DNA from 3 places in the Arthrobacter sp. NPDC080073 genome. Region 1 is predicted to be linked to each of the others. Evidence: predicted binding sites of a transcription regulator. Region 1 holds the regulator's gene; each other region holds the start of a gene.
What was found. The regulator HrcA, encoded in region 1, represses chaperone genes, less so after heat shock. The targets are predictions, from matches to a motif close to TTNGCACTCGNNNNNNNCGAGTGCNAA.

Region 1 (4,723 bases):
CCGGCGCGGAGAAGTTCCCGGAATCGACGACGACGACCACGCCGCCAAGTACGAACTCGCCGACCAACTGATCAGCGCCGCCGGACTGGACTGGTACGAGGTCAGCAATTGGTCCCGCACACCCGAACAGGCGTGCAAGCACAACCTTGCCTACTGGCGGGGAGACGATTGGTGGGGCGTCGGACCAGGTGCGCATTCCCACATGGGCGGCGTCCGCTGGTGGAACGTCAAACACCCCACCGCCTATGCCAACAGGCTCGGTAGCGGAATGTCGCCGGCCGCTGGACGCGAAACGCTCGACGCCGGAACCCGGGAAGTGGAACGCATCATGCTTGAGGCGCGCCTCGGCACCGGGCTTCAGGTCGATGCCCTCGACAAGGTGGGCCGCCACGCCGTGGCAGGCCTCATTGCCGACGGCCTGGTTGAGCCTGGAGCGGCCTTCCAAGGACGGTTGATCCTGACACTCAAAGGCCGGCTACTCGCGGATGCAGTGGTCCGCCGGATCCTTCCGGACTAGCGCCCGGCGCTAACGGCAGACGCGCCAACCGGCACAGGCACCTGCGAAGACCGGCTACTTGATCCAGCGCAGGTTGAAGCGGTAGCGGTGCGGCTGTCCGTGGTTGACCCGGATTCCGGCCGACACCGAGAAGCAGGTCACTGCGACCCAGATTGCCGTGGCAAGGACGGCGAACAGGTTTCCGACCACTGGAAGCAAGACGAGGATGTTGGCGAGCACTGCGGCAATCGTCGGAGGCAAAGTGAAGTTAAGCGCTTCCTTGGATTCCTGTGCGGTGAACGGGCCACGTTCCCGGAAAATCAGGTAGATCAGAAGCGAAGGCACGCAGCCAAGAATGCCGCCGAAGTGCGCCAGGGTTGCCCACTGCCGGTCCTCCGATGCGGTCAAGGGCAGCGCGTTGGCAGGAACGCCGTGGTACTGGGACTGGCCCGAGGTGCCATCCCGATCGTCAGGAGCGTTGTCTGCCACAGTATCTTCCTTCGAGTATCTATCGGTGCGGTGTTGCTGTCCCAGAATACTTGCTCGGCACGCGATCAGCCGACCAACCCCTGTGCCCGGGGGCAGGCAATCCTCACGGAACGGTCAGGAAATCGATCACTTCCTCCACGCGACCCAGCAGAGAGGCCTCCAAATCGGCGTAGCTGTGGACAGCGCCCAGAAGCTTCTGCCAGCCAAGTCCGACGTCTTCGGCCGTCTCGTGCGGCCAGCCGAATGACCTCAGGATTCCGGTCTTCCAATCCGTGCCGCGGGCGATGGTTGGCCATTGCTCGATCCCCAACACTTTGGGGCGGATGGCCTGCCAGACGTCCACATAGGGGTGTCCTACGATCAGGACGTTTCCCGCGGCGCCCGGCAGCGTCATGGCGTCGGCAGCGATCCGCGACTCCTTCGAATCCGGTACCAAATGGTCCACCAGGATTCCGAGCCGCCGGCCGGGGCCCGGGGAGAACGCGGCAATGGCCGCCTTGAGATCGTCGACACCGTGCAAGGGCTCGACGACGATGCCCTCCACCCGGAGATCGTCTCCCCACACCTTTTCCACAAGCTCGGCGTCGTGCTTGCCTTCCACCCAGATACGGCTCGCCTTGGCGACCTGGGCCCGCTGGCCGGCCACGCGGACGGATCCCGATGCCGTCCTGCCTGCTTGCGCCGCGCCCTTGGCGGGCGTCGCGCGTGGCGCTGGCGGCAGGAGCTTCACTGCTTGTCCTTCCAGCAGGAATCCGAATCCGAGACGGAATGACTTGGCCTTTCCCCGTCGATCCTCAAGCACCACAATGTGCATGCCTCCGGACTTCTCCACCCTGGTCACGGCACCGACCCAACCGGTCTGCACGTCTTCGAGAACCATCCCGCGTTCAACGGGCACCTCTGGCAGTTGCCGTTTGGCCGGCGAGGAGAGGTCTTGCGGGCCCCAATTGTCGTAAGACACGGTCTTCACACCACTTTGCGCTAGGGGGATCGGTCACGGTCCGTGGCATTCCCCAGGACCGCGCGGGAATCATGTTCGCCGCGAGCGGTACCAATGCTAACAACGAGGTGGCTCATACTAGACTTGTTAGCACTTGGGCATGTTGAGTGCTAATTATTGAAATGTTGATTGGAGGTGGGCAGTGAGCGAACCACGGAAGCTGGAAGTGTTGCGCGCCATCGTGGAGGACTACGTTCACTCCCGCGAGCCCGTCGGCTCCAAAGCATTGGTCGAACGGCACCATCTGGGAGTGTCGAGCGCAACCATCCGCAATGACATGGCCCTCTTGGAAGAAGAAGGGCTCATTGCCGCACCACACACGAGTGCGGGCCGCATTCCCACGGACAAGGGCTACCGCTTGTTCGTCGACCGTATTTCCGAGGTCAAGCCGCTTTCGGCTGCCGAGCGCCGGGCCATCCACTCGTTGCTTGAGGGCCCGGACGACGTCGAGGACATCCTTGAGCGAACCGTCCGGCTGCTCTCCCAACTGACCAACCAGGTCGCCGTCGTCCAGTATCCGCACCTGAGCCGCGCGCGTGTCCGCCATATTGAGTTTGTCCTTTTGGCACCGCGCCAGGTCTTGGTGGTGTTGATCGCCGATTCGGGCAAAGTGGAACAGGGCGTTGTGCACGCAGCGACAGACGCTGCTGACGAAGAGCTCATGGCCTTGCGGGCGCGATTCCTTGGGAGCATTGCCGGCTCCCAGCTCGACCTCATGCCGCAAGTCCTGCCCTCGGTGGTTGCCTTGTGTCCGCCCGCGCTACGGAACCTTGCGGCCGTCCTTGCCCACGGCCTGGAAAGGCTTGCGGAGCGGAGCCGCGACGAACGCATGGTCATGGCAGGCACGGCAAACCTGGCCCGCTCCAACGTGGACTTCCCGCTGAGCATCGGTCCGGTCCTCGAAGCGCTCGAGGAGCAGGTGGTCATGTTGCGGCTGTTGTCGGACATGGCTGAGGACCCCCGGGGCGTCACGGTGAGCATCGGCCGCGAAAACCCCTATGACGGCCTCTCCGAGGCTTCGGTGGTTGCCACGGGCTACGGTCCGGGCAGCAGTGCCAAGATCGGCATTCTTGGACCCACCCGCATGGATTATCCCAACACCATGGCGGCCGTCCGTGCCGTCGCACGCTACCTTTCCCGCATTCTGGGCGGCTGACGGCCTCGGCTGGAAACCGCCTCGCAAGAAAAGCAGTGGAACCGTAAACAAGGAAGAGATACCGACTTTGAGCAGTCACTATGACGTTCTGGGCGTCTCGCCGGAAGCAACCGGCGAGGAGATCAAGAAGGCCTACCGCAAGCTCGCACGCAAGCTGCACCCGGATGTGAACCCGGGGGCCGGCGCTGCCGAGGAATTCAAGGCGGTGACCCACGCATACGAGGTCCTCTCCGACCCCCAGAAGCGCCGCGTCTACGACGCCACCGGCAACGAGAACGGGACCGACAACGGTTTCGGGGGAGGCTACGCGGGCCAGGGATTCGCCTTCCAGGACATCTTCGACACCTTCTTCGGCGGAGGAGGCGGCGGCATGCAGGGCCCCGCGTCCCGCATGCGCCGCGGCCAGGACGCCCTGATCAGCGTGCGCATCGACTTGCGCGAAGCGGTCTTCGGTGTCAACAAAAAGCTTGAGGTGGACACCGCTGTCGTCTGTCCCACGTGCGAGGGCTCATGCTGCCGTCCGGGCACCCACCCGGAGCGCTGCGACATCTGTGGCGGCTCGGGCCAGGTCCAGCGGGCTGTCCGCTCGATTCTCGGCCAGGTCATGACTGCCGCACCGTGTGGATCATGCGAAGGCTTCGGCTCGATCATCAAGGATCCTTGCAATGAGTGCGGCGGCCAGGGCCGTATCCGCAGCCGCCGTTCGCTGACCGTCAAGGTGCCAGGCGGCGTCGCTACCGGAACGCGCATCCAGTTGTCTTCGCAAGGTGAGGCTGGTCCTGCCGGCGGGCCTCCCGGCGACCTCTACGTGGAGATCCGGGTCAACAACGATCCCACCTATGTACGTGAAGGCGACGACCTGCACGCCACGCTGAGCGTTCCCATGACGGCCGCGGCACTCGGTACAGAGATGCAGCTCGATACTTTCGACGGCCCCCAGGAAATCGACGTCAAGTCCGGCACCCAGTCGGGCGAGGTCATCACCCTGCGCGGACTCGGCGTCACCCATCTCCGCGGCTACGGCAGGGGAGACCTCAAAGTGCACCTGCACGTTGAGACCCCCAGCAAGCTCGACGCCGCGCAGGAAGACCTGCTTCGCCAACTGGCCAAATTGCGCGGAGAGCAGTTCACCGAAGGCAAGCTTGTGGCCAGTGGCGGTATGTTCGCGAAGCTGCGGGACAAGCTCGGTAACCTGTAGCAGTGAGCAACCCCTTATTCTTCACAGCAGCCGGAACGCTTGACGGGCTGGGCCCTGGTGATTCTTTCGTGCTCGACGGCGCCGAAGCCAGGCATGCTGTCACCGTCAAGCGCCTGGAAATCGGCGAAGCCGTCGATATCGCCGACGGCGCCGGAAGACGGCTTACCGGCACTGTGACGGAATCCGGGCAGGGAACCTTGACAGTCCTTGCCTCCGCGGTCGATGAGGAGCAGCAGCCAACGGTGCGGCTCGTGCTGGTCCAGGCCCTCGCGAAGGGCGACCGTGACGGGCTTGCAGTTGAGACTGCAACGGAACTGGGGATCGACGCCGTCGTGCCCTGGCAGGCGGAACGTTCGATCGTCCGTTGGAAGGGCGACCGGGCCG
Region 2 (4,723 bases), on a different contig from region 1:
GTCGGCGCGTTCGGCAAGGACGACCCGCTCAAGAGGTCCTCACCGCCGAACAACGTGAGGTCTTCATCCAGGGCATCAGCGTCGTCGTGGTCGTCGTCGAAAAGCGAGGGCGCCTCCACAGGCGCTGTCCTGACTGACGACGTGCGGACTGACGGGGTTCGGGGCAAGGATCGTGCAGCTTCCCCAGCTCCCGGATAGCCCGGACCGGCAGGAGCGGCCGTTCCTTGCTGGAACGCCGTGGCGACCGCACGGGCGCGATCGTCGGCAGCCTCGTTGAGCTCGTGCCCAGCGTGACCCCTGACCCACTCGAACGTGTACTTTCGGCCGACAATGGCCTCATCGATGTCCTTGAGGAGATCGACGTTCAAGACGGGCTTTCCGTCGGCTTTGCGCCAACCCTTGCGCTTCCATCCCGGCATCCACTTGGTGATGCAATTGATGACGTACTGGCTGTCGCAGAGAATCTTCAGCTCTTCATCGGGAACGTGTGCCGTGGACCGGAAGAGGTCAAGCACCGCCATGAGCTCGCCCTGGTTGTTGGTTCCGTGCGGCCAGCCGCCGGCCCTCCAGCAAGAGTCGTTCACGTACCAGGCCCAACCGGCGGGCCCGGGGTTGCCGAGGGCAGAACCATCGGCGGCAGCAATAATTGTCATGGTTTCCATCCTGCCAGACCACCCCGACACTCCCGGACCGCGATGCGGCGAGCGAGCGTCGGGGCAAAACCCGACATAGGTGAGCGAGCGTCGGGGCAAAACCCGATATAGGTGAGCGAGCGTCGGGGCAAAACCCGATATAGGTGAGCGAGCGTCGTTAAACGGCGACGACGGCCCCCACCTGAAGCGGGGACCGTCGTCGTGCGTGTGGCTGGTGAGCCGGCGCGGGGGCTTAGAAGCCGCCCATGCCGCCCATGTCGTCGCCGCCACCCATGGCCGGAGCGTTCTTCTCCGGCTTGTCGGCAACAACGGCCTCGGTGGTCAGGAACAGACCAGCGATGGAGGCAGCGTTCTGGAGAGCCGAGCGGGTGACCTTTACGGGGTCGTTGACGCCGGCAGCCAGCAGGTCCTCGTAAACGCCGGTTGCGGCGTTCAGGCCGTGACCCGACGGCAGGCCGCGGACCTTGTCGATGACAACGCCCGGCTCGAGGCCAGCGTTGTGAGCGATCTGCTTGAGCGGAGCGTCGATGGCAACGCGGACGATGTTGGCGCCCGTTGCTTCGTCGCCTTCGAGCTGCAGGTTGGCGAATGCCTTCGCGCCAGCCTGGATGAGGGCAACGCCACCACCGGCGACGATGCCTTCTTCAACGGCAGCCTTGGCGTTGCGGACAGCGTCCTCAATGCGGTGCTTGCGCTCCTTGAGCTCCACCTCGGTTGCGGCACCGGCCTTGATGACTGCAACGCCGCCGGCCAGCTTGGCCAGGCGCTCCTGCAGCTTCTCGCGGTCGTAGTCGGAGTCGGAGTTCTCGATCTCGGCACGGATCTGTGCAACACGGCCGGCGATGGCGTCGGCGTCGCCGGCACCTTCGACGATGGTGGTCTCGTCCTTGGTGACAACAACCTTGCGGGCGTTGCCGAGCAGTTCGAGGGTTGCGTTCTCGAGGCTGAGGCCGACCTCCGAGGAGATGACCTGGCCACCGGTGAGGATAGCGATGTCGGCGAGCTGTGCCTTGCGGCGGTCACCGAAGCCCGGAGCCTTGACGGCGACGGACTTGAAGGTGCCACGGATCTTGTTGACGATGAGGGTAGCCAGGGCCTCGCCCTCGATGTCTTCGGCGATGATCAGCAGCGGCTTGTTGGACTGCATGACCTTCTCCAGGACCGCAACGAGTTCCTTCACGTTGGAGATCTTGGAGTTGACAATCAGGATGTACGGGTCTTCGAGGACCGTTTCCTGGCGCTCTGCGTCGGTGACGAAGTACGCGGAGATGTAACCCTTGTCGAAGCGCATGCCTTCGGTGAGTTCAAGCTCCAGGCCGAAGGTGTTGGACTCCTCGACCGTGATGACGCCTTCCTTGCCGACCTTGTCCAGGGCTTCAGCAATGAGGTTACCGATTTCGGTGTCGCCGGCAGAGATGGAAGCCGTGGCTGCGATCTCTTCCTTGGTCTCGATCTCCTTGGCGGAGGCGAGCAGCTCGGTGATAACGGCTTCAACAGCCTTCTCGATGCCGCGCTTGAGGGACAGCGGGTCGGCGCCGGCAGCTACGTTGCGCAGGCCTTCCTTGACGAGGGCCTGGGCAAGCACGGTGGCGGTGGTGGTGCCGTCGCCAGCGACGTCGTCGGTCTTCTTGGCAACTTCCTTGACCAGCTCGGCGCCGATCTTCTCGTAAGGATCGTCCAGCTCGATCTCCTTGGCGATGGAAACACCATCGTTGGTGATCGTGGGAGCGCCCCACTTCTTTTCGAGGACGACATTGCGTCCACGCGGGCCGAGGGTGACCTTGACGGCGTCGGCGAGGGTGTTCAGACCCCGCTCGAGACCGCGGCGCGCCTCTTCATCAAATGCAATGATCTTGGCCATAACGGCGGTAGTCCTTTCGGGACAGTCGTTAAGAAGGTGCCTTCACTGCGGTGCCCGCGACGGACGATCCTTCACATTCGGCCTCTGTACGCCGCCTGCTCCGGATCTCACCCCAGCAAGGTTTTCTTTGTTCTCCCAGGCACCCACTGCTTCCATACGACCGGAGCCGTGTGAAGAATTAGCAGTCAGTGCTTGAGAGTGCTAATCAATAATTAGCACTCACCCGAGGAGAGTGCAAGCAGCAAGCGCAGGAAAGTGCTCGCCACGCCGAGCGAATTCGCTCCAGGCACAAGCCGATCACGGAGTCCGTGAAGCAGTCTCCTTGCCACTCACCCGCGCAGTGTTGTCGGCTCCGTAGGTGAAGACCATGTAATTGGACGAGGTAACGTCGCCGTTGGCGTCGAACCCGATGGTGCCGGACTCGCCGTCGTAATCCGGGAGCCTGGCCCCCTTCAGCAGCTCGAGGCAATCCTTGTATGACGCACAGGAGGTGCGCTCTTTCGTTGCCGCATCGCCCGACGCCGGGCGCGTCCCGCCGGACACCGTGGTGAGCCAGGCCGCGATCGAGCTACCGGCGTCGTCGCCCGCCGCTGCGGCCGCAAGCGACGCGAGGGTAACGGCGTCGTACGTTTCGGCGGCATACGTCGTGTCCTTGAGTTGGGGGTCGATCCCGGTCAGCCCGGCCTGGAACTCCGCACTCGGGAAGACACCTGGAAGAATTCCGCGTGCGCCGTCGAGGCCACCGGCACCGAGCGCTGTTCCGTATTGGCGGATGGCGCCGTCACTCAGGATCAGGCTCTTGCCGCTCAACCCCGCGTTCAGCAGCTCGGCCAGGGCGCCTTGGGCACCGTCACGGGCCACCACGACGACGGCGTCCGGCGTGCCCGACTTGATGCCCGCCGCCGCGGGAGCTGCTTTGCCCGGCGTGAATTCCGCGTTGGACACGGCGTTCATTCCAAGGCTGCGGGCGGCGTCCATGACCGCTCCGGAGACGCGCGTACCGTAGTCCCCGGCTTCGTGGAGGACGGAAATCCTCGTGGCACCGGCGTCGTGGGCCAGCTTCGCCAAGACGCTGCCCTGCGCGGCATCAGCGGCCGAGGTCCGGAAGTAGAAGCCACCGTTTTTGTAGCTGCTCAGCCCCGACGCCGTGTTTGCGGGCGAGATGAGCGGAATCCGGGCTGGAGACAACACATCGATGGCTGCGGGAGCGTGGCTGGAATCCGTCGGCCCCACAACGACGTCGGCGTGGGCCGACAGCAGCGCCTTGGCTTGTGCCGCGGCATCGGCAGTGAAGGCCGCCGCCCTGGCCCCTTGGCTAGCGCCGCTGCCTTCGCCGGCGGCCGATGACGGAAGCAACTCGACAGGGTGGCCCTTGAATCCGCCTGCGTCGTTGATCTGCTTGACAGCCAGCTTGGCCGCCGCAAGCTCGGACTCATTGAGGAATGCGGAGCTACCGGTATTGTCCAGAATCACGCCGATGCGCAGGACGCCGTCGCCGCTCGTGGTAACGGAGCTGAGCCTGGCGTTGCCGATGGGGGCCGAACATCCGGCCAGTCCGAGGGCCAAGGCTGAAAGGCCTGCAAGAAGGGAAACTACCCGGGACCGGCGTCCTCGAAGGGGCCAGGTTTCAAAAGGCCGGGTTTCAAAAAGCCACGACTGCCCTGTTGCCGCAACACCCACTAGATAAGCCGCACGCTTTCTGCCTGCGGGCCCTTCTGGCCCTCGCCCAGTTCGAAGTCGACCCGTTGTCCTTCTTCGAGAGCACGGAAGCCATCCATCTGGATGGCAGACCAATGCACAAAAATGTCGTCACCGGACTCATCCACGGTGATGAATCCGTAGCCCTTTTCGGCATTGAACCATTTGACGGTTCCCAAAGCCATGATCCCCACACTTTCAGCTAGCAGTGGCCGGCTTCCGGGATCTCCGGGCCGGCTCACAACTACTGTAACCACAGTCACGTTGCCGGGGCGCAACCTTGGGTGGGGGTAGCCGCAATGTTATTGAGGCGTAACCGAGCTGCTACTTGTAGCCGGGGCCCAGAATGACAACCACGGGCTGCTGGAATTCGGCGCTGTCCACAAGGTTGGAAATGCCCAGCAATTTGCCTAGCGCTTCGGCATTGCCTTTCTGGGCTTCGCCTTTGTAGAAGACCGACGACGTCTGCTGGGGCATGCCGCCCCAGTTTGCGACGGTTGCCAATGGCCAG
Region 3 (4,723 bases), on a different contig from region 1:
CCAGGCCCGCGCGGATCACCGCGCCATCCGGTTCGTACAGGTATCCCTCCACGGGCCCGACGCCGGGCACCGGGCCGCCGTCGAAATCTTCGCCGCTGGTGATCTCTGCCGCGCCCTGCGGCCCGAGCACAAGGGCAGCGCGGCGGATGCCCGGGCGGGAGACGTCATTGAACCACAGCGTTACTTCCGTGACGTCCCCTCCCACCGAAACCCACTGTGCCTCGCAGCCGGCCGGAACCGAATCATGTGGCATCCCCGGGCCCATCTTGACCCCCACGGACCTGCCGGTAGCGGCCAATGATTCAACGAAGGACAACGGCGGCGAGAACGCCTCGGGGTCCCAGATCCGTGTGGTTCCCGACGACGACGTCGTGCGGCGCGCCGGATCGAGCCACACGCCGTCGACCCCGTCGAGGGGCACCGACGTGGCGTCGGAATGCACCACCGTTGCGTGCGGGAAGGACATGAGGTTGATCGTGGCGCACGCTGCGGTGGTCTCGTCGAGTTCCACGGCGGTGACCTTGATGTCCATGGAGGCCATGGCCATGGAGTCGGCTCCGAGCCCGCAGCCCAGGTCCGCGACGTGCTGCGTGCCCGCCTTGGCGAAGCGTTCGGCATGCCTGGCTGCGACATTGAGCCGGGTGGCCTGTTCCAGTCCGGCCTGGGTGAAAAGCATCTGCCGGGCGAATTCGCCGAACTTGGCCTCGGCCCGGGTGCGGAGCCTGGACTGGGTGAGGACGGCGGCCACGAGCGCGGGGGAGTGGCCGTCCTTGCGGAGGCGCGCATTCAGGGCGAAGGCTTCGCCATCGCGGTACGGTCCCAAGGACGCCAGCAGCTCCCAACCTTCCGTTGTCAGCAAGGGGGCAATCTGGTCCGGGGATGTGTCAGCCATGGGAACTAGCCTAGTGCTCGCCAGTGATCCGGCGTCGGGAGGGATCAGGGACCACTCGGGCCGATAGGGTTGATGCCATGGAAGACAACCCAGTACGCCAGCCTGACGACGCCAATGGTTCTCCCTCTGCCCCCGATAAACGTCCCTTCGCCGGAAATCTTTCCAAGTATGCCCGCCCTGCGCTCATCGTGGGTGCTTTGATTGCCATTGTCTGCATCGCGCTCTTGATCATTATTTTCTTCCTCGACTCTTTCAACGCCGCCACCTACTCCATGACCGGAAAGAGCGTCCAGGACGCCACGGATGAAGCCCGGGACATCCGTGACAGCTACACCGGTGCCCGCATCGGGGCGATCGTCGGGCTGGTGGTGTTCGGCGTCGTCGCGCTCGCCAGCGGCGTAGTCCTCTACCTGAACCGCGGAACCGGACCGAAAGAAGAATACGACGACGGCGAGGACGTCGACTTCGACGACCTCGCCGGGCAATGAGCTACTTGACCCGGAAGCTGCCCCTTCGGACGTTCACCCATGACTGAATTCTGGCACTCGCCTTGACCGAGTGCTAATGCTTACATAGAGTCTTGATTAGCACTCTCCCTAGGCGGGTGCTAATCATGCCGCCAGGCAACTTACCGGCACCGCGACGACGGTAAGCCCGCCACGGCACCCCTGGTTTGATAGTCCATGTACTACCTCACGTAAAGGAGAGATCCGAGTGTCGGTCTCCATTAAGCCTCTCGAGGATCGCATCGTTGTCCGCCCGCTCGAAGCAGAGCAGACCACGGCTTCCGGCCTGGTCATCCCGGACACTGCACAGGAAAAGCCGCAGGAAGGCGAAGTTGTTGCAGTTGGCCCCGGCCGCTTCGATGACAACGGCAACCGCGTGCCCGTCGACGTAACCGTTGGCGACGTCGTCATCTACTCCAAGTACGGCGGAACTGAAGTCAAGACCGGCGGCAACGAATACCTCGTTCTGTCCGCCCGCGACGTTCTGGCGATCGTCGTTAAGTAATTCCCTTGGATCCCGCATCGCAGATCGGGTCGGACTTCTTCCGGTCGGATCAGCGGTGCGGGTTTTCCGTCTTGAAAGGACACAACCATGGCAAAGCAGCTTGCGTTTAACGACGCTGCCCGTCGCTCGCTCGAAGCAGGCATTGACAAGCTCGCCAACACCGTCAAGGTCACCCTTGGCCCGCGTGGCCGCAACGTCGTTCTGGACAAGAAGTGGGGAGCTCCCACCATCACCAACGATGGTGTGACGATCGCCCGCGAAGTCGAACTCGACGACCCGTATGAGAACCTTGGTGCGCAGCTGGCCAAGGAAGTCGCCACCAAGACCAATGATGTCGCAGGCGACGGCACCACCACGGCCACCGTGCTGGCACAGGCCCTCGTCAAGGAAGGCCTGCGCAACGTTGCCGCGGGAGCCGCTCCTGGCGAAATCAAGCGCGGCATCGAGGTTTCCGTGCGGGCCGTGGCTGCCCGCCTCCTGGAGAACGCCCGCGAAGTAGAAGGCACCCAGGTTGCCAGCGTTGCCGCGATCTCCGCCCAGAGCGATGAGGTTGGCGAGCTCCTCGCCGAGGCTTTCGACAAAGTCGGCAAGGATGGTGTCATCACCATCGAAGAGTCCTCCACCACGCAGACCGAACTGGTCCTCACCGAGGGCATGCAGTTCGACAAGGGCTACCTGTCCCCGTACTTCGTCACTGACGCGGAACGCCAGGAAGCCGTTCTGGAAGACGCGCTCATCCTGATCAACCAGGGCAAGATCTCCGCGCTGCAGGAGTTCCTGCCGCTCCTCGAGAAGGCCCTGCAGGCTGCCAAGCCGCTCTTCATCATTGCCGAGGACATCGACGGCGAGGCACTGTCCACGCTGATCGTGAACCGTATCCGTGGCACCCTGAACGTGGTTGCCGTCAAGGCTCCGGGCTTCGGCGACCGCCGCAAGGCCATGCTGCAGGACATTGCCACGCTGACCGGCGCACAGGTTGTCTCCCCGGAGCTCGGACTGTCCCTGGACCAGGTTGGCCTCGAGGTCCTCGGCAGCGCCCGCCGGATCACTGTCACGAAGGACAACACCACCATCGTTGACGGCGCTGGCACTCCTGAGGATGTCGCAGCACGCGTCGCCCAGATCCGTGCCGAGCTGACCCGCACGGACTCCGACTGGGACCGGGAGAAGCTGCAGGAGAGGCTTGCAAAGCTGGCAGGCGGGATCGGCGTCATCAAGGTCGGCGCAGCCACCGAGGTCGAGCTCAAGGAAAAGAAGCACCGTATCGAGGACGCAGTGTCCTCCACGCGTGCTGCTCTTGAAGAAGGCATCGTCTCCGGCGGTGGATCCGCCCTCATCCACGCCCTCAAGGCTCTGGACGAGGACGCTTCCGTCAAGGCACTGGAAGGCGACGCGGCTGCCGCCGTCGGCATCGTCCGCCGCGCCCTGACCCAGCCCCTTCGCTGGATCGCCCAGAACGCCGGCTTCGACGGCTACGTCGTGGTTGCCAAGGTTGCCGAGCTGGAAGACAACCACGGCTTCAATGCGAAGTCCGGAGCGTACGAGGACCTGATCGCCGCAGGCGTGATCGACCCCGTCAAGGTCACCCGCTCCGCGCTCCAGAACGCCGCGTCCATCGCAGCCTTGGTTCTCACCACCGAGACCCTGGTTGTCGAGAAGCCGGCCGAGGAAGACGAGCACGCAGGCCACAGCCACTAACACTGGTTGATCGATGCAGGAGGCCCGGTCCCCTTTGGGGCCGGGCCTCCTGCATTTGCGCTGGTGCCGGATGACCACCGGACGCCCGCTATAGGCATGGAGGATTGACCCAGAAAACGTTCCGGAAGCTCCCAGCCGCTTGTGTCCTAATGGATCGTAGGAAGTTGGTTGAACGCGGTCTCAATTGACGATGAACTTTTCGAATCAGTAGGGTAGACGGTTTGAGTAGCACCCTGGAGGCAAGACTTTGACAACCACGCGCCCGATTGCGCTGCGGCGAACTAGCGGCGAGATGCAGAATTCGGCGCCTAAATCGACGTTCCGTCCTGAAATCCAGGGGCTTCGATCTGTTGCCGTCCTCATGGTTGTCACCTACCACATCTGGTTTGGCCGGGTCTCCGGCGGGGTGGATGTCTTCCTCCTGGTTTCGGCATTCCTCATGACCTTGCAGTTCACGAGGCGTTTTGAGCAGCGCCGGGCCATGGATCTGCCGAGGCACTGGCTCCATCTGTTCCGTCGGCTGCTCCCTGCCGCCGTCATCGTCCTGTTGGGCACCTTGGCGGCCATTTTCGCGGTGGTACCGAAAACCCGTTGGGCAGCTCTGGTCGACCAGGTGTGGGCTTCACTCTTCTACTTCCAGAACTGGCTCCTGCAGCACGACGTGGTCAACTACTACGCCACCGACCACAGCCAGGCGAGTCCACTTCAGCACTTCTGGTCGCTCTCTGTTCAAGGCCAGGTGTTCATCCTGTGGCCGGTTATCTTCGCCCTCGTTGCGCTGGTTTGCAGAAAATACGCCCTGCCCTACCGGGCAGCGCTGATGTATGTGTTTGGCCTGATCTTCTTGGTATCGCTCACGTACTCAATCATTGCCACCGCGGTCAACCAAACCACCGCCTACTTCGACACCTTCGCCAGACTCTGGGAATTCGCGGTTGGAACGCTGGTTGCACTCATCCTGCCGGCGCTGAAGCTTTCGAAGTCCGTTCGGGTAGTGATGGGCTGGGTTGGCGTCGTTGCGATGCTGAGCTGTGGAATCGTGCTCCAAGTCCAGACGGCGTTCCCTGGTTTCGTCGCCCTGTGGCCCACGTTGGCAGCGGCCTTCATCATCGTGGCGGGCCA

Region 2: the regulator HrcA is predicted to act here: its motif matches at 2,727-2,753, upstream of groL (chaperonin GroEL).
Region 3: the regulator HrcA is predicted to act here: its motif matches at 1,431-1,457, upstream of groES (co-chaperone GroES).

The regions. Positions count from the first base shown of each region.
Region 1 is NZ_JBFBKR010000003.1:388,205-392,927, reverse strand. It holds gene hemW (radical SAM family heme chaperone HemW) at 1-517, shown strand, start outside; gene AB0O52_RS05990 (DUF4870 domain-containing protein) at 572-985, opposite strand; gene AB0O52_RS05985 (DUF3097 domain-containing protein) at 1,089-1,946, opposite strand; gene hrcA (heat-inducible transcriptional repressor HrcA) at 2,128-3,141, shown strand; gene dnaJ (molecular chaperone DnaJ) at 3,209-4,339, shown strand; gene AB0O52_RS05970 (16S rRNA (uracil(1498)-N(3))-methyltransferase) at 4,342-4,723, shown strand, end outside.
Region 2 is NZ_JBFBKR010000014.1:76,004-80,726, forward strand. It holds gene AB0O52_RS16085 (ribonuclease HI family protein) at 1-653, opposite strand, end outside; gene groL (chaperonin GroEL) at 886-2,514, opposite strand; gene AB0O52_RS16095 (ABC transporter substrate-binding protein) at 2,812-4,080, opposite strand; gene AB0O52_RS16100 (cold-shock protein) at 4,194-4,397, opposite strand; gene AB0O52_RS16105 (LytR C-terminal domain-containing protein) at 4,537-4,723, opposite strand, start outside.
Region 3 is NZ_JBFBKR010000004.1:39,142-43,864, reverse strand. It holds gene AB0O52_RS06220 (class I SAM-dependent methyltransferase) at 1-892, opposite strand, end outside; gene AB0O52_RS06215 (hypothetical protein) at 970-1,380, shown strand; gene groES (co-chaperone GroES) at 1,607-1,903, shown strand; gene groL (chaperonin GroEL) at 1,991-3,601, shown strand; gene AB0O52_RS06200 (acyltransferase family protein) at 3,894-4,723, shown strand, end outside.